4 regions of the Bradyrhizobium sp. ma5 genome follow, and region 3 is predicted to be linked to each of the others. Evidence: riboswitches for the same ligand, from Rfam matches in the RefSeq annotation. Region 3 holds a riboswitch; each other region holds the start of a gene.
The links. Region 3 has a riboswitch for cobalamin ahead of ACE103_RS15395 (DUF1636 family protein). Riboswitches for the same ligand answer to the same signal wherever they lie in the genome.
Positions count from the first base shown of each region.

Region 1: linked by a shared signal. The riboswitch ahead of metE (5-methyltetrahydropteroyltriglutamate--homocysteine S-methyltransferase) and the one ahead of ACE103_RS15395 (DUF1636 family protein) in region 3 are both predicted to bind cobalamin.
Region 2: linked by a shared signal. The riboswitch ahead of ACE103_RS04130 (TonB-dependent receptor) and the one ahead of ACE103_RS15395 (DUF1636 family protein) in region 3 are both predicted to bind cobalamin.
Region 4: linked by a shared signal. The riboswitch ahead of ACE103_RS02475 (TonB-dependent receptor) and the one ahead of ACE103_RS15395 (DUF1636 family protein) in region 3 are both predicted to bind cobalamin.

Region 1 covers NZ_CP170156.1:2,216,062-2,223,568, forward strand. Annotated here, with positions in the region: gene ACE103_RS10255 (nodulate formation efficiency C protein) at 296-1,150, opposite strand; cobalamin riboswitch at 2,605-2,808, shown strand; gene metE (5-methyltetrahydropteroyltriglutamate--homocysteine S-methyltransferase) at 2,909-5,254, shown strand; gene hemN (oxygen-independent coproporphyrinogen III oxidase) at 6,029-7,381, opposite strand.
Region 2 covers NZ_CP170156.1:890,558-898,064, reverse strand. Annotated here, with positions in the region: gene ACE103_RS04135 (PepSY domain-containing protein) at 1-1,375, opposite strand, end outside; gene ACE103_RS04130 (TonB-dependent receptor) at 1,378-3,666, opposite strand; cobalamin riboswitch at 3,772-3,968, opposite strand; gene ACE103_RS04125 (CobW family GTP-binding protein) at 4,219-5,148, opposite strand; gene ACE103_RS04120 (amidohydrolase family protein) at 5,150-6,640, opposite strand; gene ACE103_RS04115 (hypothetical protein) at 6,848-7,243, opposite strand; gene ACE103_RS04110 (ABC transporter ATP-binding protein/permease) at 7,374-7,507, opposite strand, start outside.
Region 3 covers NZ_CP170156.1:3,366,835-3,374,341, forward strand. Annotated here, with positions in the region: gene cobD (threonine-phosphate decarboxylase CobD) at 1-438, shown strand, start outside; gene ACE103_RS15385 (cobyric acid synthase) at 435-1,883, opposite strand; gene cobO (cob(I)yrinic acid a,c-diamide adenosyltransferase) at 1,895-2,548, opposite strand; cobalamin riboswitch at 2,585-2,801, shown strand; gene ACE103_RS15395 (DUF1636 family protein) at 2,894-3,268, shown strand; gene cobW (cobalamin biosynthesis protein CobW) at 3,265-4,299, shown strand; gene cobN (cobaltochelatase subunit CobN) at 4,299-7,507, shown strand, end outside.
Region 4 covers NZ_CP170156.1:545,754-553,260, forward strand. Annotated here, with positions in the region: gene ACE103_RS02455 (CHAD domain-containing protein) at 1-218, shown strand, start outside; gene ACE103_RS02460 (MFS transporter) at 289-1,521, opposite strand; gene ACE103_RS02465 (hypothetical protein) at 1,747-3,036, shown strand; gene ACE103_RS02470 (hypothetical protein) at 3,154-3,324, opposite strand; gene ACE103_RS02475 (TonB-dependent receptor) at 3,438-5,645, opposite strand; cobalamin riboswitch at 5,805-6,003, opposite strand; gene ACE103_RS02480 (FecCD family ABC transporter permease) at 6,116-7,159, shown strand; gene ACE103_RS02485 (ABC transporter ATP-binding protein) at 7,156-7,507, shown strand, end outside.

The DNA of each region.
Region 1 (7,507 bases), 1.2 Mb from region 3:
TTGGGTCCCAAGCATCTCTAGGCCAAGTTCGTGGATGATGGCATGGAGAGCAGGCCGCGTCGTAGATTATTGGCGCCCTCTCACTGCGTGCGTGCGGCGAGCGGCAAACCGGCTCTCGCAGGCTGGCACGCGGCCGCTTGGTCACGGGGTCGATCCCCTCGTGGAACGGACCGAGCGCAACAGTGTTGCCTGGCTTTCCATGTCGGGCCGAAGGTGGGCTCGCGGTTTATTGCGGAGACTTAACAGGACACGTCAACTTTCAGAGCGCATGTGCTTTGCCGTTGCTCCGACGCGCTCAGCGTGAAGGAACTGCAGTGCGATCTTGCTCTGTGCGACCATTTGCCGAGGCCTTTTGCGCTCTCTCCAATGTTTCCCGTTCAATTGGCTCTATGCGATCGAACCAAGAGCCAGGTGGAAAGGCCGCGATGCGCTTGGCAAAGAAGGATTGCGGCGCCCAATCTTGTCCCTCGCTCTTCTCGAAGGTGATGACCCCGTTACGTGTAAAATAATGGGGCCCTGGGATATTACAGTTCACCAAAAGCAAAACGCGCCACAGATCACCTTTCTCGGCCGGCTTGTCATTCGGCTTTGGCACGTAATCCACTTCAACAGGTTCAATGATAGTGCAGCGCCCGTGCTGGAGAAGATTGCTGAGCTTGCCTTGCGCGGTCGTCACGAAGTTGAAGTTAACCGGATCATGCAAAAAGTGAAGATTTGCGTCCTTTTCGCCATCTGTGACTTCACTGGCGATCAACGAGAGCGCCAAAGCCCGCCAGCCCAATTCAATCGGCTTCGCATAGGTTGACGCAACTTCGATCGTCCCATCTGCCGCGATCTTCCAAGTAATAACGTACTGTTCGTCTGATTTATGGTTCTGGTGCCTGGTCCATGAAAGATAAACATATTCAGTTCTGTCAATTCCTTCAGCGACTCCCCACGTTCGAGGGACGAACTGTGCCACCGTCGAGACCTTGGAGATAATGTGCTCTATAGTCTCACCGTCCTGTGCACGCCACGTTGACTTGACTTGTTCGACCAGGTCGCTGTCGTTGGCGCGAACATTGTTGCTCGTCGCAGCCAGCCCGACCAGGCAGATCAATGATCGAGTGAGACAGAACCACAGCACGCGTCTTCCTGACATTTTATTCATAACCGCCGGCCCATCTGTTTTTCGTCCACACGTCAATTCTAAAGCGGAGCACCTTTAACGTGCTATGCGCGATCGCGAGAAGTTAGCGACGACGTGACGCGGGCGCCCGCCGGTGTCCCGTGTGAGCAGGCGCTGTCCCCTCCATGCCACCCGCCGCTAACTTCAATGGCCAGCCAGAGCCTCAATTTGCGATGCTGGACCTGCCCAGGAGGAGAAGCCTGGGCAGGCCGGGGGTCTGCATTCTTCGTGCCAGGTAATAGGTGGCAGTTCGTACACATGTTTGTGTCGTCTTTGTTGGCTTTCCGACCTGCGCACGTATTGATGTTTCCATTCAGTCTATCCATCGCGACTTCCACGATTTATCCCTGTCACGCACTGGATCTTCGGCAGCGCTGGCGAATGCCTTCCCGCCAGGTTCCTGGCGACAGTTGCAAGAAGGTTTGCGGCCATTGAACCGCTTGGGTCGATGTCGTTGCCGCAACGTCGGCGTTCGATCCCCGCCACGTCTTTGGGCACTTGCAGCCAAGGCGTCCACTGCGGCGGCTTGGCACTCCTTCGCGGCCATGCGACGCTGCTGGAATTTCGAGGAATGAGGTCAGTTGTGCTTGGCACTCTACTGCCCACAACGACGCGAAGTCGCTTTTCATCGACGAGCATTTGGAATAGACGCCAAGGAAGTGCACCCTTCGAGCAGGCGGATGAGACGGTGGTGTTCGCGCTGCGCACGCGCGATGGCACGTTATCGGCCCGTCGTTCATCGACGGGTCGTCGCTATTCACAATTGGAGGAGTGCGCTTCCACGCCGTCGGGTCGATATTCATAAAGCGGGTGGGGGCGTCGAGCCGTGCTAGCTTCGCCTTGAGTTGCTCAATAGTTTCGAGAATATCTGTCTAACGGGTTGACTCATAAACGGCCTTACCATCCATCCGAACAGGCCAACCGCAAAGACGCCAACAGAAAAGACGCCGAGGGCACTCCAAACAGCCATTTTCATTGCGGGCCTCTCTGCTCTCGTTGAGGAGGTTCGATATGCTTGCTAAGGCAGTATCGCCAAAAAAGACCTGCGTGACACCCACCAGAACTGGCTGGCTTCATAAGATAATATGCTCGCTGAGTGTGCTGTTGGAGTTCCGCATATGTCTTGCACTTGCCAACACCGATCCTTGATTGTTGGTGGAGAAGGCGGACGTAGGTAGCGTTCTTGATGAACCGTAGCTGACTCACATGAAGACCGTCTGCTCGACGCAATGGCCCTGATCGCGCAGGCCGCACATTTATCTTTTGCACAGATCTGACGCGCGGCCCCACGGCGACGCACCATCCGACATGGTCATCGTGATATCCATGATTGCAGAGCGACTTTTACATCAAGATCAATGGTGGAGGTGGACCATCATTCGCATGAGCGAGGCCACAGCATTAATTTGAGAGGTTGACGGAAGAGTTCTCTTGCCGATAATCCAAGTCGTCGAGGTTCTCCGGGTCCCACTTGATCCGGAGCTAAGAGGGAAGCCGGTGCCAATGCCGGCGCTGCCCCCGCAACTGTGAGCGGAGAGCCGCTGTCCAACAGAGTCACTGAAGCCTGCGCGGCTTCGGGAAGGCCGGACAGCGGCGATGACCCGCGAGCCAGGAGACCTGCCCCGGCAATATATTCGTCCACGGGCGGGGTGCCCCGGTGGTGCGCCAAGCAGCCGTCGCTCGCGCGACTTCCCTGCCCGCGTCCGCCATGGCCTTTGCCCCCAATATGGGGTTAACGCTATGTCTCTTCTCTCGCTTCCGGTTGCCACGCTCGGAACACCGCGCATCGGTCCAAGGCGCGAGCTCAAACTCGCGCTCGAGAGCTATTGGGCCGGAAGAATCAGCGAACAGCAGTTGCTCGAGGACGCAGCCGGCCTGCGTGCTGCGAACTGGGCGCGCCAGACATCCCTCGGTGTCACTGTCATTCCGTCGAACGATTTCTCGCTGTACGATCAGGTGCTCGACACCAGTGTCATGGTTGGAGCCATCCCGGATATCTACGCGTCGAAAGCCGGATCCGTTTCGCTCAAGACGTACTTCGCCATGGCACGCGGTTCACAATGCGACGGGCAGGATGCGAGTTGCGGTCACGGACCGCGTGCCTATGGCGCACCCGCGCAGGAGATGACCAAGTGGTTCGACACCAACTACCACTACATGGTCCCGGAGGTTAACCGTGGACAGACTTTCAGGCTGTCCTGTCGCAAGCCTATCGAGGAGTATGAGGAAGCCAAGGCACTTGGCTTTCAGACTCGCCCTGTCCTGATCGGGCCGGTGACATTCTTAAAGCTCGGCAAGAGCGCGGATCCTGCCTTCCAGCCACTGTCACTGCTGGATGACCTGATACCGGTCTATATCGAGGTTTTGCAGGAATTGGCTAAATGCGGGGCAAACTGGGTTCAGTTCGACGAGCCCTGCCTCGTCCTCGATCTGGATGAGAGCTCGCGAAAATCCCTGCTCCATGCCTATGACCGGCTCGCAAAGGAGGGGCCGGCCATCAAAATCATGGTAGCCAGCTATTTCGGCGACCTCTGCGACAATCTGGACACCGCCTTGCGCCTGCCTGTTGCCGGGCTGCACGTCGATCTGGTTCGCGCGCCACAGTTATTGGACGAGATCATTGCTGGCAGCCGGAATGATCTCGTCATGTCGCTCGGCGTCATAGACGGCCGCAATGTGTGGCGGTCGAACTTGTCGACACTCCGCCAGCGGCTGGATCCCGCAATTGCGAAGCTCGGCAAGGACCGCGTCCAGATCGCCCCGTCCTGCTCGCTGCTTCATGTGCCGGTCGATGTCGAACTCGAGACGGAGCTCGCTTCCGACGTCAAGAGCTGGCTTGCTTTCTCGGTTCAGAAGATGCGCGAGCTTGCGACCTTGGCGCGGGCACTCGCAGGTGACCAGAATGTTGCGAAAGCTCTTGCACAATCCGAGCGTGCCGCGTCCATCCGTCGCACTTCGCCGAAGATCAGCGATGCCAATGTCGCTGTCCGGCTCGGAGCGATCAACCAGACCATGCGCGGGCGCGCCAGCCCTTTTGCCAGTCGTGCCGAGATCCAACGCAAGCGCTTCGGACTACCGGCGTTTCCTACCACGACGATCGGATCGTTTCCGCAGACCACTTCCGTCCGTAATGCCCGTGCGGCGCATGCACGAGGCTTGATGAGCGACGAGCAATACGACAAGTTTCTCAAGGAGGAGACGGCGCGCGCCGTACGTTGGCAGGAGGACATCGGTCTGGACGTGCTCGTGCATGGCGAGTTCGAGCGCAATGACATGGTGCAGTACTTCGGCGAGCAACTCGCCGGCTTCGCTTTTACCAAGAATGGTTGGGTGCAATCCTATGGATCGCGCTGTGTCCGGCCGCCGATCCTGTTTGGCGATGTCTCACGGCCGCGGCCGATTACCGTAGACTGGTGGCGCTACGCGCAATCACTAACCAAGAAACCGATGAAGGCGATGTTGACCGGGCCGGTAACGATCTTGAACTGGTCGTTTGTTCGCGATGATATTCCCCGAAGCGAGGTCTGCCGTCAAATTGCGCTCGCGATGCGAGACGAAGTCGGCGATCTCGAGAATGCTGGTGCGACCATGATCCAGATCGACGAAGCTGCCCTGCGCGAAGGATTGCCATCGCGTCGATCGGAATGGCCGGCTTATCTCGAGTGGGCCGGCGATTGCTTCCGCATCTGCTCATCGGGCGTCGCCGATCAAACCCAGATCCATACCCATATGTGCTACTCGGAGTTCAACGACATCATCGATGCGATTGCTGCAATGGATGCGGATGTCATCTCGATCGAGACCTCGCGCTCGAAAATGGAACTGCTTGACGCGTTCAGGAGCTACAAATATCCAAATCAAATCGGGCCAGGCGTGTACGACATCCATTCTCCGCGCGTTCCCGAGACGGGTGAGATGAAGGAGCTCATGGCGTTGGCTCGGAAGCGGCTGCAGGATTCGCAACTCTGGATCAATCCTGACTGTGGCCTGAAGACGCGCAAATGGGAGGAGGTTCGCCCGGCGCTGGTCAATATGGTCGCTGCCGCCCGCGAGTTGCGCGCTGCGTCCGATCCAGTAGGCCGCTGATCCAGCCTGGTCTATCGTCGAGAAAGTTGATCCGCTTGTGGACCATTTGAGCTCTCGATAATCTCGAGGGAGGCTTTATGAGCACAAAAAGCCCGGCCGCCATTAACGGCCGGGCGGAAGTCTAGTCTGGGAGGAGCGACGCTGCTACGCATCGCGCCGAACTTGCACCGGCGGAGGGAGGACAGCCGACGGCTCGATCACGGCGAGGACATTCGCCGAAAATCTGAAGCCAGTTAAAGCACAAACTCAACGCAGCTCAATTATGCCGTGGTATGCGGCCGATATCGCCTCGGATTAGAAATCTACACCAAGGTTTGTCGCTGATAGGCATTTTCGCAACGCTTTGCCGGTTCGAGTAAAGTCGGGGCGGCAATGCCGGGCGTCGCGGGCATGGCGGGCGCTAAGCGCACGTCGGTGCGCGTTCCTGCCCGCAAACGATATGCTCGATCAGCGAGACTATACGAAAAATGCCGACTGCATGGATCTTATAGTCGTGACCAATGCAATGAGCCCCTTGCCATTGATTGAGGCCCTGCTTCAGGCAGTCATTGGTTCACCGGCTCCATCCGATTGTCAAGTCTCGGTTCCAACCTCTGTTTGAGACCCTTGTGCGGCCAGATGGAAAAGGTGTGACGACGACGGCTGAAGGTAAACTCGCAGCGGGATGCCGATCAACATGCTCTTCAGTCGTGCGTTTGGTGCCAACCCGAAGCATAAGCCGGTTCGGTGATGTCGATTCCGGATTCCGGAACCGCTCGGTTCGGCTTGGTCGGTTTAGACCGCCCAACTGTGTGTGGCCCAGGACCGAGGAAGGTGAGCGTCGAACGCCGATGCGACGCTCCGGACCAGGAACTCTGCGCCAGAGGCTACGGAAAGCCGGCCATCGTCAATGACCACGACGCCATCTGCGATAAGGCTGTCGAGCCGAGAATGATCGACGACGGCCAACCTCGGATCCCTGCCGTGACGACGGGAGGTCTCGGAGAGATCGACTGCCATGTCGCACATGATTCGCTCGATGATCTCGGCGCGGAAGCGATCGTCATCCGTCAGTAAATAGCCCTTCGCGGTGGCGAGCCGATCCCCGGTGATGCGTGCGAGGTAGTCCTTTGTCGAGACGGCGTTCGCGACAAAACCCTGTTCCATGCGGCCGATGGCGCTGGCGCCCAGACCAATGAGAGCTTCCGCGCAATCGTCAGTATAGCCCTGGAAATTGCGCCTCAACCTGCCTTCCCGCCTAGCCTGGGCGAGATTGTCGTCGGGCAGGGCGAAGTGATCGATGCCGACGCGTACGTATCCAGCATCAACCAAAGCTTCCGCGATCGTTTCGGATTGGAGGTGCCGCTCGACACTGTCGGGCAGAGTGGATTCATCGATCTTGCGTTGATGCTTCTTGAAGTAAGGAATGTGCGCGTAGCCATAGGCCGAAAACCGGTCCGGATGCAGCTCGAGGCATTTGGCGACGGTGTTCAGGCACGAAGAGACCGTCTGCTGGGGCAGGCCATAGAGCAAGTCGAAACTGATCCGGCCGACGCCGGCGCGGCGCAACCGATCGACCGAAGTCGCTGTCTCTGCGAAGCTCTGCACACGATTGATGGCCCGCTGTACAACTGGATCGAAGCTCTGGACACCAAGGCTCGCCCGATTAACCCCGCAATAACCTAGCGCCTCGGCCATCGGCTCGCTCAACATGCGTGGATCGATCTCCACGGCGATCTCGGCATCAGGCAGGACAGCGAACCAATAGCGCAACGAACCGATCAGATCAGCAAACGTTTCAGGTGTCATGATCGTCGGGGTGCCGCCCCCGAAGTGAATGTGAGAGATCGGCTGTCGTTGACCGACGGTTTCTGCAACAAGGTAGGCTTCAGTACGCAGTCCCGCTACATAGATCGCGATCGGCTCGTGGCGTTTCGTGATAGATGTGTGGCAGCCACAACACCAGCACATGTTTCGACAAAATGGCACGTGCACGTAGATTGAGGCGGATTGCCGGGCGCCCAACGACCTGAGCCACGTTTGGTAGTCGGATTCGCAAACCGACGCTGAGAAATGCGGGGCCGTCGGATAGCTGGTGTAGCGCGGTAGCCGGTGCCGCCCGTAGGATTGTGCCAAGTCCGGTCGCATTCAGATGCCTTTCTTCCTCGCTAGGCTACCGAACACGGGGCACATAAGCTTTGCGCTGGCTCAAATATCCGGGGTAGCTGATGGCCATGGTGACTATGAAACCGAAACTGGTAGAGCATGCCTGCG
Region 2 (7,507 bases), 2.5 Mb from region 3:
AGACCACGACGTCGCGCGCCGGCGAGATGCGCAGCAGCAGCGGGAAGTCCAGGCTGTGCAGCGCGTTGAACAGCCAGCGGTAGGACCGGCGGCTGTCGTCGCTGCGGTCGAGTATCTCGGCGCTGACCGGAGAGATGTGCAGCCAGGTGTGGGCGGGATCGTCGAAGACGATGCGCAGCACCGGAAGCTCGCGCGCCTGGTGCAGCGTGTACCAGTAGGCGTCCGGTTCATCGAGCTGCCGCGCCGATATCACCGCGGCTCCCGGCATCGCGCGCCGGGCGGCAGCGATGATCGCATCGCGCGAGAGTGTCACGGGCGCGCCGGTCACGGGATCGGCAAGGCTTCGACGGCCATTGCTGTCGTCGAGCATCACCAGGGGGCGGCCGCCGATCCAGACGTAGCGCGCTTCCACGGCCTGCGCGGATGGCGCTGCCCGGAAGCCGGCAACGATATCGGGTGTGTCGTGACCGCTGTATCCGGCTGCGATCTCGCGCATAACGCCACGGCCGGAGAACGCGCCGCCGGGATTGAGCGACAGCCAGCCGCTGAACATCCAGGTGAAGATGAAGATGCCGCCGATCAGGCCGGCGATGTGATGCCAGGCCATCCAGCCGCGATAGGGCGAGACGGCGCCATCAGCATAGCGGCGCGTCAGGCGCAGGCGGAGAATACCGATCCAGAAGCCGGTGACCGCGACGACCAGACACACACCCGAGATCCACAGCACCACGTCCCGCCAAAGCGGGCCGTCCTTGCGCAACACGGTCGGATAGATCCAGTGCGGGATCGAGCCGAGCCAGTTCCAGATACGTTCCTGCCGCGTGGTGTCGAGCGCGATCTCGCCGCTGCGCGAGGAGACGTAGAGCTCGGTGTCGTCAGCGTCGCCGAGACCGATCAAATAGAGCGGCCGCAACGGATCGAAGCGTGCGGTGACCGACCATTGATCGCGCGTCACCGTATCGAGCAGTTGCGGCTGCACGGCGCGCGGATGGTGCTGGGCAATGGCAAGCGCCTGGTCAGGCGTGACCTGGTCGATCACGCTGCCGTCGATCGCCGAGATGGTGACCGCGCCGCCCTTCCATCCGGTCACGCGATAGACCGGAACGTCGTCCATCATCGAGAGCCGGAGATCGCGCGGATAATGCTCCGCGCCCGCGATCGCCAGCGCGCGATCGGGAGCGACCTGCACCTTGTTCCAGAGAATGACGGGGAGCGCGGACAGGCGCTCGCTGTCAGTGAGGCGCGGAAAGGCCACGTACATCATGACGAGACCGGAGATGAACCACATCGCGAAGAACAGACACGTCGCAATGCCGATCCAGCGATGGACGACATAGAGCCATCGCCGCGCTCGCCGGATCAGAGCTTTGCGCATGGTCAGAACTTCACGTTGACGGACAGTTCGGCGGTGCGCGGCATGCCCAGCAGCCACTGCCCCGTGCCGTTCGAAGTCACCGCGTAGACCTTGTCGAACAAATTGTAGACCCGGAACGCGACCGTGGTGCGGTCATCCGGCTTCCACCTGATGCCGCCATTGACCACATTGTAGCCCGGCCGCAACTGGGTGTTGGCAAGGTCTGAGTACATCGCGCCGACCATTTGCACGCCGCCATAGACCGACCAATTCGGCGCGAAGTCCCAAGTCAGCCAGACGTTGGCGACCTTTTGCGGCACGTTGATTGGGACATTGCCGGCATAGCTGACGAGCTTGCCGCTCACCAACTGGCTGTTGTTGTCGTATTTGGCCTGCAGCAGCGCGACATTGGTGTCAATGCGCCAGCCATCATTCAGCGCCAGCCCGACGGATGCCTCGACCCCGCGGGATGATTGCTGACCGACCTGCAGCGCCGGACCGGTGGGTGCGTTGGGATCGGCAATAAGCAGATTGTTCTTGACGATCTGATAGCCCGCCAGCGTCCACTCGCCCCGCCCGCCCAGGAATGACTGCTTAACGCCGAACTCGGTCTGCTTGCCGGTGGAAAGCTGGAAGGTCTTTTGCGAGGCCGCCAGCGAGATGATGTTGCCGACCGGATCGACGCCGACCGCATACTGGCCATAGAACGCGAGGTTCTTGATCGGCTCATACACGATGCCGGTGCGCCAGCTCGTGCCCGACAGCGTGGTTTCGAAGCTGTTCGTCGGTGTCTTGTAGTCAGTACGGTCGACCTCAGGGCGATCGTATCTGACGCCAGTGACGAGCGACAACTGATCGGTCAGCGATAGCCGATCTTCGGCGAACAGCGCGTATTGATTGACGTTTGCATTGAAGCCCGGCGTGGTCGGAGACTTGGTCACAAAGAACGACCCGGGATCAAACACATAGGGAGCGACCGAGGAGTTCGTGGGAATGGACGGAACGCTTGAGTTGTTGGTATGGAAGAACTCGATGTGATTGACGTCGAAACCGGTCACGAACCGGTTCTCGAGGCCGAAGATGTGGCCGCTGAAGGTCGCATCCATGCGGTTGCCGACCTGCTTCTGATCGTGGAATATCTCAAGATAGCTCGTGCGATCGATCAGCTGAGTCTTGGGGTTGAAAGTGTAGTTTTCGATATCGCGCCAGTGCCGCTCGCTGGTCAGATAATACATCGTGTTGTTGACCTTGATGCCGTCGGCAACGTCCCACTCGGTCTTGAACTGGGTCCAGCTGTCCTGGTAGCGGATCGCACTGTCGGCTGCGTTGTAGTTCTTGAAGCGCAGCGCATCCTGGATCTGGCCGTTGATCAGCGGCGTGCCGAAATAGCGCGACGGGCTGCGGTCGCCATAGTCTTCGGAGAGCGTAAAGGCGAGATTTTCCGATGCCTGCACGCGCACCGCGGCAGAGACCACCGCATTCGAGGTCTTGTCGCGATCGACCCAGCCGTCCGACATGTTGCCGGTGGCGTTGATGCGGTACGACACATTGGGATTGATCGGCCCGGTACTGTCCACCGACAGCCGTCGCGTCATGTTGCTGTCGAGCGAGACCTCGGCCTCGTTGTAGGGCGTGCCCTGCGGTTTTTTCGGAACGACGTTGATGACGCCGCCGATCGCGCCCTCACCGTACAGCACGGAGGCCGGGCCACGCAGCACCTCGATGCGTTGCGTCGACCAGGTGTCGTAGGGGAACGTCAGGGTGCCGGAGCCGATATAGAAGCGCGTCCCGTCGTACAGCGTCATCACTGAGTTGCTGCCGGCAAAGCCACGGGTGCTGAACGACAGGCCGCCATTGCCGGGCGCCGGCGTTGCGATGAACCCGGCCGCATTCTGGGTGACGGCGTCGAGCACATTATGCTGGCCGCGTTCGGCGATGGTCTGCGCCGTGATGATCTCGACGCTGGCCGGCGTCTGCAGGGGCGTCAGATTGAGACGGCTGCCGGCGCCGCCCTGCGTGGTGGCGTTAAGCGTCGGCGACGCCGATCCCGAAGCGCCCGATGCTGCAGCACGCGGCGCGCCAGCGGCTGCCGCCGCCGTCGCAGGTCTGGCACGTGACCGCGATGCAGCGGCGATATTGCTGCTTCGTGCCGCGGGCTTGGGCCTTGAGGATGTCGAGGGTGCGACCTCGATCGGATCGAGCGTCGTGGGTGGAGGCGTTTGTGCCGAACCCTCGGCGGGCAGCAGCAGCGATGACAGGGAGCAAACGAGGCCGAGGCGCCAACGGCGCGCGGCGGGAGAGGACGGAGACATGAAAAGACTCGCGGTAACGTGGCACGTCACCGCGAACGCGGACTGGTGCATTGCCCGAAAGGCAATGCTCCGATCCCACCAGGACGCCCCCGCCCGATGTGCTCGCGTGTGACCACGACTGACGGCAGGTCTCCTGGCTCACGGGTCATCGCCTGTCGACGCCTTCCCGGGCCTGATAGCCCAGTGGCAAATTGACGAAAGGCTCGCCGTTTACAGTTGCGGGGACAGCTGCGGCATTGGGGTTACCCTCGCACCGCATTCCCTTTTGATCCCCGAAGGGAACCGTCGAGAGAAACGATAGGTGGTGCGGGATGGGCTGTCAATTCGACGCGATTGTCGCACGCATGCTTTGCGCGGCGGTGCTGCGGCGATGACACAGCGGCATCTGCGGCTGACGCGGAGCGGTAACCCGTCATCCCCGCGCAAAGGCTTTGCCTTTGTCGCTGGAGGAGCGCGGCACGCGCGTCTCGAAGGATGCACGGCCCGGCTGGTGGCCGTCGATCCTTCGACACGCCGCTTCGCGGCTCCTCAGGATGACGGAGAACCTTCGCATCACCCTGCTTCGACGCATCCCCGCATCACCTCATCGATCTCGGCCCGCGACAGCGCGCCCATTTCGGCGATGAACACGATTCGCGTGCGCGGCACGCCGGGTGCCGGCACGCCGCCGGCAGCCAGTGTCGCGCGTCCACCGGCGAGTTGAAATACCGTCAGCCGTCCGGGCTGCTCCACCGTCTCGAACAATCCCTTCGCCCGCGCCAGCTTCGGCGCCAGTTTGCCGATCGCCTGCTGCAAGCGCGGCAACCGCACCGGCCATTCAGAGGTCCAGCTCAGCGTCTCGAACCGGTCGGATACCGGCCGTCGCGGCGCGGTCTCTCGCGGCGCCGGCACATGATCGAGGTCGGCCGGAAACAGCAACGCGGCCGGCACCTCGCCATGCAGCGCATCGACCACCACGGCCGCCGGACGCACCGCCCGCACCGCATCACGGATCGCCGCGCACGCGGCTGCATCGGCGAGATCGACCTTGCTCAGCGCCACCACATCGGCCGCCCGCAACTGCGAGCGCAGCAGCGCATCGTTCAGCATCGCCGCAGGCTGCGTCGCGTCGACCACGCACAGCACGGTCTCCAGCGGTGCCTCCTTCCAGATCACGGGATCCATCAGGTTGCGCACGATGTCGGCGGGGTCTGCGATCCCGCTGGTCTCGATCACGATGAATTCGGGACGCGGATCACGCCGCAGCAGGGTTGCGAGCGTGCGCAGCAGATCGCCTTCCAGCGTGCAGCAGATGCAGCCATTGCTGAGGCTGACCACGCCATCGCTGGCGCCGGCGATCAACTCCGCGTCGATATTGATCGCGCCGAAATCATTGACCACCGCCGCGATGCGCCGCCCTTGCGCATGCGCCAGCAGATGGTTGACGACCGTGGTCTTGCCCGCCCCGAGAAAACCCGCGACCAGCAGGATCGGGACCGGCATCTCAGCCCCCAGTGACCGGCCGACGCACCGGCCGGCCCGGCCGTGCCGCGACGTCAAGCACGCCATCATTGATCAGCGGCTGGCCACTGACCACGAGATGCCGCACGCCTTCCGCCGGGCGGTTCATCGCGGAGAAGGTCGCGCGATCGCTGAGCGTCTCGAAGTCGAACACCACGACGTCGGCGTCGGCGCCCGCCTGCAGCCTGCCCTTGGCGCGCATCGCCGGCGTGCTCGCGGACAGGATTTCCGCCGGAATCAGCGCGCATTTGCGGATGCCCTCGAGCAGCGACACCTTCCGACGCTCGCGCACCCATTCGCGGATGAAGCGGGTGAAGCAGCCGGCCGAACGCGGATGCGAGGTCGCATCGTCAGGCAGCGGCCAGGCGTCGCCGGTGTAGGGGCGGCCATCCGACAGCGTCCACGGCATCGCGTCGGACGCGATCGCACCGCCCGGATACAACACCGCCATGTCGAGCAGGTCGCGATGGTGCTGATTGTTCTCGATGTCGAGCACGTGCCACAGCACCAGCGTCGAGGGTTCCGCGGCCTGCGCGGCCAGCAGCTCCTCGCGGCTGCCGAAGCGGTGACCGTCGGTCACGCGCTGCACCGAATCATAGCCGAGGCCGTTGCGCTCCTCGAACTTGGGATCGCTGAAGAAGGTCGCCGCCAGCACGGTCGAGCCGGTGCCGTAGGGATAGGCCTCCACCGTGATCGGCAGGCCCTGCGCCTGCGCCTTGGCGATCAGCGCCACACAGCGCTCGATATCCGTCTTGCTCGACGAGTTGAAGTGACAGATGTGCATGTGCGCGCCGGTCGCGCCGGCATAGCCGATCAGGCGGATATAGGCCTCGGCCGCGCTCTCGGGATCGATGCGGGACATGTAGGCGACATGGGTAAAGGTCGGCACCGCATGATCGGCCGCGAGCTGGCACACCGCAGTCAATTCCTGCACGCCGGCGCCAGGCGCGTAGGCGTTGAGAATACCGATGCCGATGCCACCCTCATTCAGGGCGCTGGCAAGGCGCGCGAGGATGCCGCCGACTTCGCTCTCGGTTGCCACGTTCTCGATCCAGCGGCGATCGCGCATCGCTGCGCCGAACGATTCCAGCGAGCTTTCCGAATTCGAGCCGGTCATCGCTCCGATCCGCGCGAACGCCCAGTTGGCCGCGGCGCCGTAGTTCAGCACCCGCCCCTTCTCGGCCTGGCGCTTGTACCAGGATGCCACCGGCAAGACGCCGGCCTCGAGGTCGAGCGATGTCGTCACCCCGTCGAACGCCTGCATGCGATCGGCTGGAATGGTCTGGCCATGCGCGTGCAGGTCGATGAAGCCCGGCGCGACCACGAGTCCGGTGGCATCGATCTGCCGCTCGGCGCCGCCGAGCCCGGTGCCGACCGCGGCGATCTTGCCGTCGACAACCGCGACGTCGCCGATCGCGTCCATCCCGCTGGCCGGATCCACCACCCGGCCGCCGCTGATCACCAAACCACCCATCTCGCCACTCCCCGCATTGTCCGACACTGCGGTCCCGGCCGGCCGCTTTTGCTAAGGCTTACGACCGGACCTCAGCGAGGCCAAGAGACAAAAATGCATCGCATCCATCGCAACGCCCGATCGAGATCGTTACAGCATGGTGTAGTGCAATCGTCCCTCGCGCGATGCGAGAAGGCGGCGTCGATCGGGATGATTGTAGCTAGGTCTCTACCTTGCGGTGGCGCGTCGCGGCGCCAGCCCCCTCCAGAGATCGCGACCCGGCCTGGTTCGGCTGGAGACGATCGTCGGCGGGGTCCGGTCCTTCGCGATGGCCGCCTCGAACGCGCGACGCAGTCGGGGATTTTCAATTTGCGCCTCGAAACGTCGGACAATGGCCTCGGCATCCGCATCGTTGCCGGTGATGGCAACGCACAGGTCCGAGGTCGTCCGGCGGAAGAAGTGGAACGTGCCATCGGCCGCGCCGCCCGACCGATCGAGCTCTCCAGCCATTGCGAGCACTTGCATCCGGTCGGTGTTATCGCGCGTCACCGCGAAGCGCAGCACGGCGAGTTGCCAGGCGCAGAGCAGCCTGCCCTGCGGTTCGGTCGCTCCGTCGCTGCGCATCGATCGAATACCCCGCGCGCCGATCCATGGCGCGGCGCGACTATCGTTGCGCGGGAATAGGTTTTCGAGGGGAGCGCGCGCGCGATCGCATAGGAATCGCATAGGCGGAGCGCACGGAGTCCGAATTCGCTCAAATCCCCTCGAATTGCAGCCGCGCCAGCCGCGCGTAGAGGCCGTTGGCCGCCACCAGCTCGGCGTGGGTGCCCTGCTCGACGATCCGGCCCTGGTCCATCACAAGGATGCGGTCGCAGGACAGCACGGTGG
Region 3 (7,507 bases):
CGGCCGGGCCTCCTGATCCTGCGCTCGTTCGGAAAGTTCTACGGACTTGCCGGCTTGCGGCTCGGCTTCGCCGTTGGCAGCGAGCCGGATATCGCCGCGCTTGCGGCGATGGCGGGCCCATGGCCGGTTTCGGGCGCCGCAATCGCGATCGGGCGGCGCGCCTTGCTCGATCACGACTGGGCATCAGCGACGATTGCGCGGCTGGCGGACGACTGTGGCAGGCTCGATACGGCGGCGCGATCGCAGGGCTGGACGCTGCTCGGCGGCACGCCGCTGTTCCGTCTCTTCGACACCGGCGACGCGTTGGCCGCGCAGGAGAAGCTTGCCCGCGCGCAGATCTGGTCGCGGGTTTTTCAGCAAAATCCGGGATGGCTGCGTTTGGGCTTGCCGGGCAGCGAGGCCGAATGGTCCCGCCTTTCTGCCGCGTTGTCGGTTTAGCGTGCCAGAGCGAGCAGGCCTTCGACATCGAGATGCGTCTCGATGTGCTCGGCAAGCGCGTCGAGCGCGCTCTCGACCCTCGCGCCGTACGGCTGATCCGCCGCAGGGATATCGAGCTGGGCAAGGAACGCCTTGCGAAATTCGTCCGAGGTGAACAGGCCGTGCAGATAGCTGCCGTGAACGCGCCCGTCGCTCGACACGGCGCCTTCCGGCGCGCCGTCAAGCATTGAAAAGGGCCGCGCGAGATCCGGGCCATCGGTGCGTCCGATGTGGATTTCGTAGGCGCTGATCGGTTGCTGGGTCGCAGCATGCACCGCGTTGACGCGGGTCAGTGTCTTCTGTTCGGTCATGGTGGTGGTGACATCGAGAAGCCCGAGCCCGCGCGTTTCGCCGGCGAGCCCCTCGATCCCGTCAGGGTCGGCGACGCTGTGCCCAAGCATCTGATATCCGCCGCACAGGCCGAGGATGTGGCCGCCGCGGCGATGATGCGCCAGCAGATCGATGTCCCAGCCTTGCGCGCGCAGGAAGGCGAGATCGCCGCGGGTCGATTTCGAGCCGGGCAGGATGACGAGCTTCGCGTCGCCCGGGATGGCTTCGCCCGGCCGCACCATCACGAGATCGACACCGGGTTCGAGCTTCAGCGGATCGAGATCGTCGAAATTCGCAATCCGCGACAGCGCCAGAAAGGCGATCTTGCACTGGCCGGGCTTGCGCGCGTCGCCGAGCCCGAGCGCGTCTTCGGCGGGAAGCTCGCCGGCGCGCGCGAACCAGGGCAGTACGCCAAAGCCGCGCCACGCGGTGCGGGCTTCGATCAGGCGGTAGCCGTCGTCGAACAGCGTCGGATCGCCGCGGAATTTGTTGATGACAAAACCCTGGATCATCGCGGCATCATCGGGATCGATCACCGCCTGGATGCCGACGAACTGTGCGATCACGCCGCCGCGGTCGATGTCGCCGACCAAGACCACGGGCACGTCGGCCCTGCGCGCAAAGCCCATATTGGCGATATCGGACTTGCGCAGATTGACCTCGGCGGGGCTGCCGGCGCCTTCGACCAGCACGAGGTCGGCGCGCGCCTTCAGGCGCCCAAAACTCTCCAGCACTGCGCCCATCAGCGACGGCTTCATGCCGGCATATTCGCGTGCGCGGGCGGTCGCGATCCGCTTGCCGTGCACGATGACCTGCGCGCCGACGTCGGTTTCCGGCTTCAGCAGCACCGGGTTCATGTCGGTATGCGGCTCGACGCCGGCGGCGAGCGCCTGCAAGGCCTGCGCGCGTCCGATCTCGCCACCATCGACGGTCACGGCGGCATTGTTGGACATGTTCTGCGGCTTGAACGGCAGCACGCGCAGGCCGCGGCGTCGCGCGGCACGCGCGAGGCCGGCGACGATGAGCGACTTGCCCACGTCCGAGCCGGCTCCCTGGATCATCAATGCGCGCGCCATGGCAATAACTGTCAGAACTCGACGCCCGGCTGGGCCTTGATGCCGGAGCGGAAGGGGTGCTTCACCAGCGTCATCTCGGTGACGAGATCAGCGATCTCGATCAATTCGTCCTTGGCGTTGCGCCCGGTGAGCACGACATGCGTCATCGGCGGCTTCGACGTCGTCAGAAAGTCGACGACATCGGCGATCGCCAGATAGTCGTAGCGAAGCGCGATGTTGATCTCGTCGAGCACGACCATGCGCAGGCTCGGATCCGCGATCAGCTGCTTGGCCTTTTCCCAGCCGGCCTGCGCTGCCGCGATGTCGCGGGCGCGGTCCTGTGTCTCCCAGGTAAAACCTTCGCCCATGGCGTGGAATTGGCAGAGATCGCCGAAATGTCCGGTGAGCAGGCGGCGCTCGCCGGTATCCCAGGCGCCCTTGATGAATTGCACCACGGCGCAGGGAAAGCCGTGCGCCACACAGCGCACGATCATACCGAAGGCGGAGGAGGATTTTCCTTTGCCGGCGCCGGTATGAACGATGACCAGGCCCTTTTCACCGCTCTTGGTCGCCATGATCTTGTCGCGGGCGACCTTCTTTTTCGCCATCTTGGCCGCGTGGCGCGCATCCAGCGAGGGGTCGGTGCCGACGGCGCCGTCCTCAGCGTCGTTTCCATCAGAAATCATCACGTTCCTTCGGCTTGACAAGTGCGGGGCTAGGCCGAATGGTGCCCCCGCGTTGGTTCCTGTCCTACGACAGGCGAAGAGGGAATGCGATAGGGCTCAGACCGCAGGGTTTGCCCAAAGCGCAGCCGCCCCCGCGACCGTGACCGGAGAGATGCCCAAGCCACTGATTCCCTGATGGAGTCGGGAAGGTGGGCATCAAGGGAGAAATCCTACTCCGCAAGCCGGGAGACCTGCCGACGCGATGTGTTTGAGACCGGCGGACGGGGTGTTCCGCGACGGGGAACGAACCTGTTCACGTCAGGTTCGTGTGCCTCATCGCTTCCCGCAGTCAATCCAGGAAGGGCGATGAGCGTTACACTTCATGTCTGTATCACCTGTCGCGCGGGCCAGACGCTCGCGGAAGGTGAGATCGCACCCGGTGCGCGCCTGCATGCCGCGCTCGTTGAGGCCGGCGTGCCCGATGACGTCAATCTGGTTCCCGTCGAATGCCTGTCGGCTTGCAGCCAGGGCTGCTCGGTCGCGCTCAGCGCGCCGGGGCGGTGGTCCTATGTCTATGGCCGCCTGTCCGCCGACAATGCCAAGGATGTGATCGCAGGAGCCGCCGCCTACGCCGCGGCGCCTGACGGCATCGTGCCGTGGCGCAGCCGTCCCGAAATCTTTCGCAAGCAATCGCTTGCCCGCATTCCACCCATCGCCGTCGTGCCGGAGGCCGCAGAATGACCACGCTCGCCAAGGTTCCGGTCACCGTCGTGACCGGCTTTCTCGGGTCCGGCAAGACGACGCTGATCCAGCATCTGATCCGCAATGCCAACGGCAAGAAGCTCGCGGTGCTGGTGAACGAATTCGGCAGCGAAGGCGTCGACGGCGAGATCCTGAAGTCCTGCGCCGATGCCAATTGTCCGACCGAGAACATCGTCGAGCTCGCCAACGGCTGCATCTGCTGCACCGTCGCCGACGATTTCATCCCGGCGATGGAGCAGTTGCTCGCGCGCCCTGTGAGGCCCGATCATATCGTGATCGAGACGTCCGGGCTCGCGCTGCCGAAGCCGCTGCTGAAGGCATTCGACTGGCCGGAGATCCGTTCGCGGATCACGGTCGACGGCGTGATCGCGCTGGCCGATGCGGAGGCGGTTGCCGCCGGCCGCTTTGCGCCGGACCCGGCCGCGGTGGATGCGCAGCGCGCGGCCGACGACAATCTCGATCACGAGACGCCGCTGTCGGAAGTGTTCGAGGACCAGATCGCCTGCGCCGATATCGTGCTGCTGACCAAGGCCGATCTCGCCGGAGCCGAGGGGATCAAAGCGGCCAAAGAGCTGATCGCGGCCGAGATGCCGCGCGAGGTGCCGATGTTGCCCATCGTCGACGGCGCGATCGATGCCCGCGTGATCCTCGGCCTTGAGGCTGCGGCAGAGGATGACCTCGCGTCGCGGCCGTCCCACCATGACGGTGAGGACGAACACGAGCACAATGATTTCAACTCGGTGGTGATCGAGCTTCCGGAAATCGCGGACGTCGATGCGCTGATCGCGTCGATCAAGGGGCTGGCACGCGAGCAGAACGTGCTGCGCGCCAAGGGCTACATCGCGGTCGAAGGCAAGCCGATGCGGTTGCTGGTGCAATCGGTCGGCGAGCGGGTGAGGCATCAGTTCGACATGCCATGGGGCGCGCGGGCGCGGCGGTCAAAGCTCGTCGTGATCGGCGAACACGGCGATATCGATGAAGCTGCGATCAGGGCGCGACTAGGTATCTGATGCACGTCGTCTTCCGCGAGAGCCGCGGCCTTGAGGAGACCGCGACACCAAGGGACCTCGGCCAGGATCCGGCCGATCTCGTGGTCTTGTCGTTTTCCGACAGCGATCTCGCCGCGTTCGCGGCCGGCTGGCGGCGGGGCCGCGCGGCGCTGCCGTCGCTGCGGCTCGCCAATCTCGCGGAGCTGCGCCATCCGCTGTCGGTCGATACCTATATCGAGCGGACCCTGTCGCATGCGCGCGGCATCCTGGTGCGGCTGATCGGCGGCGAACCCTATTGGTCGTACGGACTGGCCGCGGTGCATCGGCTGGCGAAGGAGCGCGGCATCGCCCTGGTGGTGCTGCCGGCGGACGGCCGCGACGATTTGCGGCTGGATGAATTTTCGACCCTGCCGGTCTCGACGCTGCGCCGCCTCAAGGTGCTGTGCGACAAGGGCGGCCCCGTTGCGGCGCAGGCCGTGATCGCGCAACTGGCGCTGGCGTCCGGCCTTTATGCCGGGCCGGTCGTCGGCGAGATCGATCTTCCCGAGATCGGCGTCTACGAATCCCGGCGCGGCGCCGTCGCGGCGCTGCCGGCATCGGATGGCCGGCCGCGGGCTCTCGTGACCTTCTATCGCTCCTATCTGGTGGCCGGCGACACCGCGCCGGTCGATGCGCTGATCGATGCGTTGCGCGAAAAGGGATTCGATGCCCACGGCGTGTTCGTCACCTCGCTGAAGGCGGCGGGCGTGGCCGATTGGATGCGCACTCAATTCGCGCAATGCCCGCCGGCCGCCATCGTCAATGCGACCGCGTTCTCCGCGGCCGGAGACGACGGCACGACGCCGTTCGACGCCACCTCGTGTCCGGTGTTCCAGGTCGCGTTGTCGACGGCGCGGCGCGAGGATTGGGACTTGTCGCTGCGCGGTCTGTCGCCCGGCGATCTCGCGATGCATGTGGTGTTGCCGGAAGTCGACGGTCGCCTGTTCGCGGGTGTTGTGAGCTTCAAATCACCTGGTGAACGCGATCCCGATCTGCAATTCGCGCATCTTGCGCACCGACCGGATGCCGAGCGCGTCGCAGCAGTCGCCGCGCGCGTGGCTGCCTGGTATCGGCTTGCCGGCAAGCCCGCCCGGGACAAGCAGTTCGCCGTCGTGCTCTCGAACTATCCGGGGCGCCCGCACCAGATCGCGCATGCCGTTGGGCTCGATGCACTTGCTTCGGTGGAGACGCTGCTGGCCGATCTCGCGGCTGCGGGCTTTGATCTGGAGCCGGTGGAGTCGCTGGGGGGCGTGCTGCTGCAGCGGAAGCTGACATGGGACGTGGCCGAGTATCGCGCGACGATCTCGAGCCTCCCGCAGCAGCTCCAGGACGATCTTGCGCGCGCATGGGGCGCGCCGGAGGCTGATGCCGATTGCCGTGACGGCGCATTTCAATTCGCGGCCATCAAGTGCGGCAAATCGATCATAGCGGTTCAGCCGGAGCGCGGTGACGTCGGCCAGCGCGATTCCGACTATCACGATCTCTCGCGCACGCCGCGCCATGCCTATGTCGCGTTCCATCTGTGGCTCAGGCGGCAGGGCATCGATGCCGTCGTCCACATGGGCGCGCATGGAACGCTGGAATGGCTGCCCGGCAAGTCGGTTGCGTTGTCATCCGCATGCTGGCCGGAGGCGCTGATCGGCGATCTGCCCGTCATCTATCCCTTCATCGTCAACGACCCCGGCGAGGCCGCGCAGGCCAAGCGCCGGATCGGCGCCGTGACGATCGGCCATCTGCCGCCGCCGCTCGCGCAGGCGGCGGTACCGGAGGGCTTGCGTAATCTCGAACGATTGCTCGATGAGTATTCGACCGCGGACGGTCTCGATCCGGCGCGGCGGCAGCGCCTGATTGCGGCGATCCGCGAGGAAGCGCGCATCGCCGGGCTGGAGGACGATCTTGGTCTCGCGGCGTCAGTCTCCGCGGCCGAGGCCATTCCGCAGATCGATCGCTTCGTCTGCGATCTCAAGGAAAGCCAGTTCGGCGACGGGCTGCATGTGTTCGGGCAAGGCGCTTGCGGTGATGCGGAGCGAGCAGCGTTGCACGATGCGCTCGCCGGCCGGCGTGTTGCGCCGGGGCCGTCGGGCTCGCCCTATCGCGGACGCAGTGACGTGCTGCCGACCGGACGCAATCTATTTGCGGTCGATCCGCGCGCGGTGCCGACGCCGTCGGCGCATGCGCAAGGCGTCAAGCTCGCCGAGGAGCTGCTGCGCCGTCATTTGCAGGATCACGGTGACTGGCCGAAAGGGCTCGTCGTCGATCTCTGGGGATCGTCGACGATGCGTACCGCCGGCGAGGATTTTGCGATGGCGCTGCATCTCGCCGGGATCGCGCCGCGCTGGGATCATGGATCGGGCCGGGTGTCGGGCTACGACATCATCGCGCCGGCAGAGCTCGGCCGCCCGCGCATCGACGTGACGCTGCGGGTGTCAGGATTGTTCCGCGACGTCTTCTCGGGGCTGGCGCGGTTGTTCGAAGCTGCGGCGGAGGCATTGTCCGAGCGCAGCGACGAGGCGGACGAGAATCCCTACCGGCAGCGCATCTCGCGCGTGTTCGGGCCTCGCCCCGGACACTATGGCGCCGGCATCGCGTCTGTCCCGGATGGCTTCACTCAGGAGGCGCGCGACGCGGCCGGCGAAGCCTGGCTGTCGGCATCGTCCTGGGCCTTTGCATCGGACGGCGAGATCCGGCCCGACCGCGCCGGCATCGAGGCGAGGCTCGCTGCGGCCGACAGCTTCGTCCATACCCAGGATTTGCCGGAGAGCGATCTGCTGCTGGCGGCGGACTATGCCGCGCATGAGGCCGGCATCGCCGCGGCGGCGCGGCGGCTCGGCGCAAAGGTCCCGTCGCTCTATCACCTCGATGCAACGCGGCCGGATCAACCGCAGGCCCGCTCGTTGACCGAGGAAATCTCGCGGGTGGTGCGGGCGCGCGCGGCCAATCCTGCATGGATCGCCGGCATGATGCGCCATGGCTTCCGTGGCGCCGCCGAAATATCGGCAACGCTGGAGCACATGGCGGCGTTCGCGCATCTCGCCGGTGCGGTGCCGCCGCATCTGTTCGACCTCTATTACGACGCGACGCTCGGCAATGACGACGTCCGCGCCTTCATGGCGCGCGAGAATCCGACGGCGCTGGCTGCGATCGAAACCTGCTTCACCCGGCTGCATGACGCGTCGCTCTGGCAGACGCG
Region 4 (7,507 bases), 2.8 Mb from region 3:
AGCGGCTCGCCGGGTTGCAGAACAGCCTCGGGCGAGTCTGCGACATCGGCAGCACCCGCGTGCTGCTCCACACCATCGCGCGGGACGACCAACCCGCGCTTCATCTCGGTATCGGCGCGATGGCCGGCTGGCTGGCCCGCGATCAGATCGCGGTCGCGAAAGCGCTGCGCAAGAGCTGGCGCCGCTTCAAGACGACGCCCGCATTCTGGGGCCGGTGAGTTCGGCAGCAGCGTGGATCGTCGCGTCTTGCGTGGACGGAAGCTTCATGCGGCTTAGAGCAAGGGTGCCCTAACGGGGCTGCGCCTGGATCGCAAGCCCGGAGGCCTGTGGCTTGCGTTCGGTGACCAGCGCGAGCAGCACGGTCAGCACCATGAAGCCCACCGACGCACCGAACACCCAATGCGGCATGTGCTGGTCCATGATCCAGCCGAACAGCAACGGGCTGACGATGCCGCCGAAGTTGAAGCCGGTGGAGACGATGCCGAAGGCGCGGCCGGCGGCACCGGGAGGCGCGGCGTTGCGTACCATCATGTCGCGCGACGGCGCGATCACGCCGCCGAGGAATCCGGCGAGCCCCATCGCGAAGGTGAGCGCCACCGGCGGCAGGCTCATCAGCGCAATCAGCAGCACCAACACGGCATTGACCGCGAAGCAGGCCGCGGCAAGCTGGCTGTGGCGATGGGTCCAGTCGGCGAGATAGCCGCCCGCGAGCACGCCCGCGGCGCTGGCGCCGAGGAACGCGGTGAGTGCGATGTTGGCGGTCGAGAATGACGCGCCGTAACCGCCCAGCAGCGCGACCACGCCGAAATTGTTGATGCCCGAGGTCGACAGGCTGAGCAGCGTGAAGAACGCGGTCAGCACCATCAGCGCCGGCGTGATCACACTGGCCTTCGGTGCTGAGCCGTCCTTCGGCTTGTTCTTGTTGGCGCCGGCATCGGGAATGCCGAGCACGATCAGGAACAGCGCCACCAGCGGGCCGACCGCGCCGGCCACGACCAGCGCGCCGAGGCCACCGATCCAGGCGACCAGAGCGGCCATGATCGCCGGCGCCACCGCGCCGCCGAGGAATCCGGCAAAGGTGTGGATCGAGAAGGCGCGGCCCATCCGCGCCTCGTCCATATGGGCCGAGAGGATGGCGTAGTCTGCCGGATGGTAGACGCTGTTGGCGAGGCCGAGCGCGATGGCGCAGACGATCAGCGAGGTATAGCTCAGATGCAGGCCGAGCCCGATCAACGCGCAGCCGCCGATGGTCAGTCCGATCAGCAGGATCTTGCGCGCGCCGATATGGTCGGCGAGGTAGCCGATCGGCGCCTGGGTCAGGCCGGAGACCACCGCGAACACTGTCAGCGCGAAACCGAGTTCGATATAGCCGACGCCGAGCTGCTGCTTCAGGAACGGGAACAGCATCGGCAGCACGAAGATATGGAAATGGCTGACCCAATGGGCGACCGAAATGCCCGTCAGCGTGCGCAGCGCGCTGTCGGCTTTCGCTTGCTGCGGTGCGGCCAGAATGTCGACCATGTCAGTGAAACCCCAATTCCAAAGCGTTTTCGAGCGAAGTGGGTACCGGTTCGGGTGCAGAAAACGCGTCAAAAAATATGCCCGGCAGGGCGGCCAGAAAATAAAGGCTGGCCGCTAATTGTCCATGAACGCGCCTGCATGGCTGCCCCCGGCGCGGGCGTGCCGGATCGACACATGCGGCATTAAAGGCGGCGACAAAGTGCGGTCCTGCGGTGATGATCGGTCATGATCGACCCCAAAAAGCCGCTCCGGGTGCTTGTGTCAGAGGGCTCCAGCACCTCCGGCCGCGAGGCGATCACGATCCTGGGGCTGGCCGGCCATCACGTCGAGGTCTGCGACCCCTCGCGCTGGTGCCTGGCGCGCTACTCCCGCTTTGTCCGCAAGTACCACCATTGCCCGCCACTGCGGTCAGATCCGGCCGGCTTCCTGGGCTTCGTCGAGCGGCTGCTGGCATCGCGGCAATACGATGTGCTGCTGCCGACCCATGAGCAGGGGTTTCTGTTCGCCCGCGCCGCGGCGCGATTGATATCACGGACGGGCCTGGCGCTGCCGGATTTCGACAGCTATCGCGCCGTGCACAGCAAGGCCGGCTTCAGCCGGCTGCTCGACCGGCTCGGGCTGCCGCAGCCGCCGACCCGGATCGTGACCTCGGCCGACGGACTGCGCGACGGCCTGCGGTTTCCATCCGTGGTCAAGACGTCGGTCGGCACCGCCAGCCGCGGCGTCTGGTTCGTGCGCGACGCGGGCGATCTCAATCGCGCGCTCTATGATCTCGAATCCGCCGGCGATTTTACCGGCGAGGTGCTGGCGCAGGATCTCATCACCGGCACGGTCGAGAAAGCCCAGTCGGTGTTCTGCCGCGGCGCGTTGGTCGGCTTCCACGCCTACCGGCAGATCGCGGCCGGCGTCGGTGGCGGCGAGGCGATCAAGGAGAGCGTGAGCCGGCCGGCGATTCGCGCCGCGCTCGAGACCATCGGCGCGCATCTCGGCTGGCACGGCGCGCTCTCGGTCGACGTTATCATGCCGCTCGACAGCGCAACGCCGTTGTTGATCGACTGCAACCCGCGGCTGGTCGAGCCGATGAACGCGCACCGGTCAGGCACCGATCTGGTCGACCTGCTGCTGCGGGTCTCGCTCGGCGAGACGCCGGCGCCGCTTCCCGAGAGCCGTGTCGGGGTGCGGACGCATCTCGCGATGCAGGCGCTGCTCGGCAGCGCATCGCGCGACGGCACGCGGCGCGACCTGATCAGGGAATGCGGTCGCATCGCCGCGGGCGAAGGTCTCTATCGGGGCAGCAGCGAGGAGCTGACGCCGGTGCGGCTCGATGGGCTCAGCGCCGTGCCGCTGGCGATGACGACAGCGCTGCTGCTGGCATCACCGCCGATCGCCTCATCGCTGGCCCGCGGTGGCTTCGGTGCGCATCTGCTCGATCGCGCAAGTATCAGGACAATTGAGGGGGAAAGTTTCTTGCACGATCTCTCAACACGTCGTCCCGGCGAAAGCCGGGACCCATAACCACGAATGGTTATTGGTGAGCGATGGTGGAACGACGAGTCCCATTCAAAACATCCGCTGCGGAGTATGGGTCCCGGCTTTCGCCGGGACGACGTGGGGATGGATATCGCTCATCCGTCACAATGGCTCATCATCATTGCCGTAGCGATCGACCTTCGGCGTGGCGATGTCGCCATCCTCATAATCGTCGTCCTGCGGCGCTGCGGGCGGTGGAGGCTTTTTCGACTTGTCGTCGGTCTTGTCGTCGATCTTGCCGCTGCCCTTGCTCTTCTTTCCGGCCTTGGCCATGCGTTTCCCCTGCACGGGTCAAATCATCTGCCGGAATTCTACTCCAGTTCACCGGGGCTTGTAACGTAAGGAGATGGCGCGGCCGGGTCACGCGCGGCCGCGCCGATCATGCTCTAGAACGTCGCGCCGGCCTTGACCATGTAGGTGCGGCCGGGAAGCGGATAGGCCGAGAAGCGGCCGGCCGTGAACGAGCTCGCGATGGCGTAGTCGTAATAGAGCGCGTTGAACAGATTGTTCACGCTGAGCGACCAGAAGAAGCGGTCATATTGCCCGCTGAGCTTGAGATCGGCAGTGGCGTTGCCCGGAATCCGGTTCTGGGTATTGGCCTGGTCGTTGTCCATGATACGCGAGCTCCAGGCCCGCACCGTGGCGTCGAACACCAGATAGTTCTGCCAGATATTCCAGGTCACGCCGAGATTGCCGGTGTAGCGCGACACCAGCGGCACGTCGTTGCCGGCCCAGATGCCTTCGCGAAAGACGGCACGGGTGATCGCCATGCCGCCGCGCAGGGTGACGCTGTCGCTGACCCTCAGCGAGGCGCTCGTCTCCGATCCGTAGCGGCGGGTTGGGTCGAGGTTGGTGTTGTAGAACAGCACCGGGTTGAAATGGATCTCGTTCTCGAGATCCATCAGATAGATGCTGGTCTGGACCTGAAACAAGTTGGTCTTGACCCGGAAGCCGCCCTCGACGTCCTGCGACGTCTGGGTTTTGAGCTGGAAGTTCTGCGGGATCGGGGCGAAGGTCAGCGGGTCGAATGACGGACCCGATGCGACGCGCTCGTCGACGTCAGGCGTGCGGAATGCGCGCGCGGCACGGCCGAACACCGAGAAGGTGTCGGTGAAGCGATGCTCGGCGCCGACATGCAGCGCGTATTGGGTCTCGTTGCTGTCGAGCGGCGCCGCCTGCGTGTCGAACGCAAACGGTGCGTTCGGATCGTAGCGATCGCGTGCCGAGACGCTGGTGTTCTGGACGCGCGCGCCGTAGGAGAAGTCGGTCGTCGGCAATAGGCCCAGTGTGTGCTGCCAGTACCCGGCCACGGTTTGCTGCTCGATATTGTAGATGTGATAGGGATCGACGCCCTGATAGGCGCCGCGCGCCTCACGGAACGTCGAATCGTAATAGTCGATGCCGGTGAGGATCGTCGACGGCATGCCCAGCATCACGTTCTTGACGCTGAGCCGCGGCGTGATCGACCAGGTCTGCAGCGCGGCGTCATTGTAGGTCGAGGCGAAGCTGATGGTCGGCACGGTGCCGAAGAAGCCGCTTTGCGTCTCGCGCTGGCGCCAGCCGCCGTCGACGATCAGGTCGACGCCGTTCATCAGCGTCTTGGTGAAGCCAGTGGTGACGCTGGCGGTCTGCTGGTTGGCATAGTCGAAGGGCGTCGCCGCGCCGCGGCGATCGGTGAGCAGTTCGTTGACGCCGATCGACGGATCGACCAGCCGTCCGCCGGGCAGGCCGAGCTTCTGGTCGCTGCCGGTGACGGTGAGGAAGGCGGTGAGATCCGATGTCGTGTAATTGACGTTGCCGACGGCGTTGCGCTGGTCGAGCGCGTTGTTGACGCGGTAGCCGTCGGACTTGATGCCGTTGCCGTAGAACGAGGTCGACCACGGGCCGGAATTGAGCGCCGCGGACACCGCGGCCATGCGGGTGTTGAACGAGCCGAAACCGCCTTCGGCGCGTATCGTCGCTGGCGGACCGCCGGCGCCGGTCTTGGTGATGATGTTGACCACGCCGCCCACCGCGTTGTCGCCATAGAGCACCGCACCGCTGTTGCCGCGGGTGATCTCGATGCGTTCGATCGAATCGAGCGGGATCGTCGTGAGATCGAAGCCGGCCTTGTCGACGTCGTTGAGGCGTCGGCCGTTGAGCAGGAACAAGGTGTTGTCGGAGGCGAATGCGCCGAAGCCGCGCAGGTCGACCGAGGTCTTGGCGCCGTTCGGCCCGCCGTAAAGCGTTTGCAGCTGCACGCCTGGCACCTGCGCGAGAATCTCGGGCAGCGACTGCACTGGCGAATGCGCGATGTCGTCGGCCGTGATCACGGTCGACGACGAGCCGACGATGCCAGCGAACTGCCGGCCGCCGCCGCCCGTTCCGGCGGCCGGTCCGGTCCCTGTCGTGTTCGATCCTGCTCCGCTGCCCACATTGTTGCCTTGGGCGGTGCCCGGCGCCGGGCGGCGCGGCGCCGGCGCTTCGTCGGCGGCCGGCTTGGCGCGCGTGAAATTCTGGTCGCTTGGCTTGGTGATTTCGACGGCCGGTAGCTGATCGGGCGAGGGTGCCTGCTGCGCCTGTGCGGTCGAGAGAACGATTGTCGGCACGATCATCGTCGACGCGAACAGAAGCGCGCGGCGCCGGGAGGAAGAGTTGGAGAACATCTAAGCGAGACCTCGGTAACGTCAGTGGCACGTCACCGCGAACCAGTCTCACCATGCGCGCTCGCGTCAGGTGAAGCTCATGCCTGTACTCCCCGACCGGCATCTTCGCGTGTGACCACGGCTGACGGCAGGTCTCCTGGCTCGCGGGTCGTTACCCTTCGTCGCCTTCCCAGGACCGAGATTCCCAGTGGCCTGTGACGAAGGATTCACCGCATACAGTTGCGGGGGCAGCCGCGGCATTGGGGAAGTTTCCCCGCACCGCATTCCCTTTTCATCTCGCTAAAGAACCGTCATGTTCATCTAGGGTTCGGCCCGGCAGCAATGTCAACCCGGCGGACGTCGGGCAGCGGTCACGCGGCCACGGTTTTTGTCGAGTGTCGCTTGCCTGCCACGGCGATCGCTGTAAGAGCATGGATCCAATGAGCGTGCAGGATTTTACCTTGGCGGCCGAGGTCGCGGCGCGGCGCCGATGGAGCGCCACCGCGGCGCTGCTCGCGCTCGTGGTCTTGCTGGCAGTGCTCTCGCTCGGCATCGGGCCGGTGCGGCTGTCGCCGCTTGCGGTGATCGAGGCGCTGTTCGGCGGCGGCAGCGATGTGGCGCAGGTGATCGTGCGCGAGATCCGGCTGCCGCGCACCATTCTGGCGTTCGCGATCGGCGGTATTCTCGGGCTATCGGGCGCGGCGCTCCAGGGCCTGCTGCGCAATCCGCTGGCCTCGCCGTCGCTGTTCGGCGCGCCGCAATCGGCGGCATTCGGCGCGGTGCTGGTGATCGCGCTCGGCCTCGCCGATGTGCGCTCCTACGCGCTGCCGGTGGTGGCGATCATCGCTGCGTTCGGCTCGGTGTTCGCGCTGCTCGCAATCGCCGGCCGCAATGCCGGGCTGCTGATCCTGATCCTCGCCGGGCTTGCGATCTCGAGCTTCGCCGGGGCTGCGACCGCGCTGGTGATGAACCTCTCCAGCAATCCGTTCGTGGTGCTGGAGATCGCATTCTGGCTGCTCGGTTCGCTGGAGGACCGCAGCTTCCAGCACGTGGCGCTGGCGCTGCCCTTCATCATCGCGGGCGCTGCCATCCTGCTCAGCCAGGCGAGCGCGTTCCGCGCGCTGACGCTCGGCGAGGAGGCGGCGCAGAGCCTCGGCGTCGATGTCGGGCGGCTAAGGTTGCTCGTGATCACGGGCGTTGCGCTCGGCGTCGGCGGTGCTGTCGCCGTCACGGGCACGATCGGCTTCATCGGTCTCGTCGCACCGCATCTGATGCGCCCCCTGATCGGTCACGATCCGGCGCGGCTGCTGGTGCCGAGCGCGCTCACCGGTTCGGCGCTGCTGCTCGCCGCCGATATCGCGGTGCGCATCATCCCCTCGACCTCGGACATCAAGGTCGGCGTGCTGACCTCGATCATCGGCGTGCCGTTCTTCCTGTATCTGATCATGCGCGAACGCCGCGCGCTGGGCGGAGGCGTGGCATGACGCTGCTCGCCGCCACCGCGCTCAATGCCTCGCTCGGCAGCCGCAAGGTGCTGCACGATGTTTCGCTGTCGCTGGAGGCCGGCCATCTGGTCGCGCTGGTTGGCCCCAACGGCGCCGGCAAGACCACGCTGCTGCGCGCGCTCGCTGGACTAATTCCATCCGATGGCGACATCAGGATCGGCGGCGACGCGCTGGCGTCGCTGCCGCTGCGCGAACGGGCAAAACGTTTCGCCTATTTGCCACAGGGGCACATGGTGCACTGGCCGCTGCCGGCGCGCGATATCGTCGCGCTCGGCCGCTATCCGCATGGCGCGACCGATCCGGCGCGACTGTTGCCGAAGGATATCG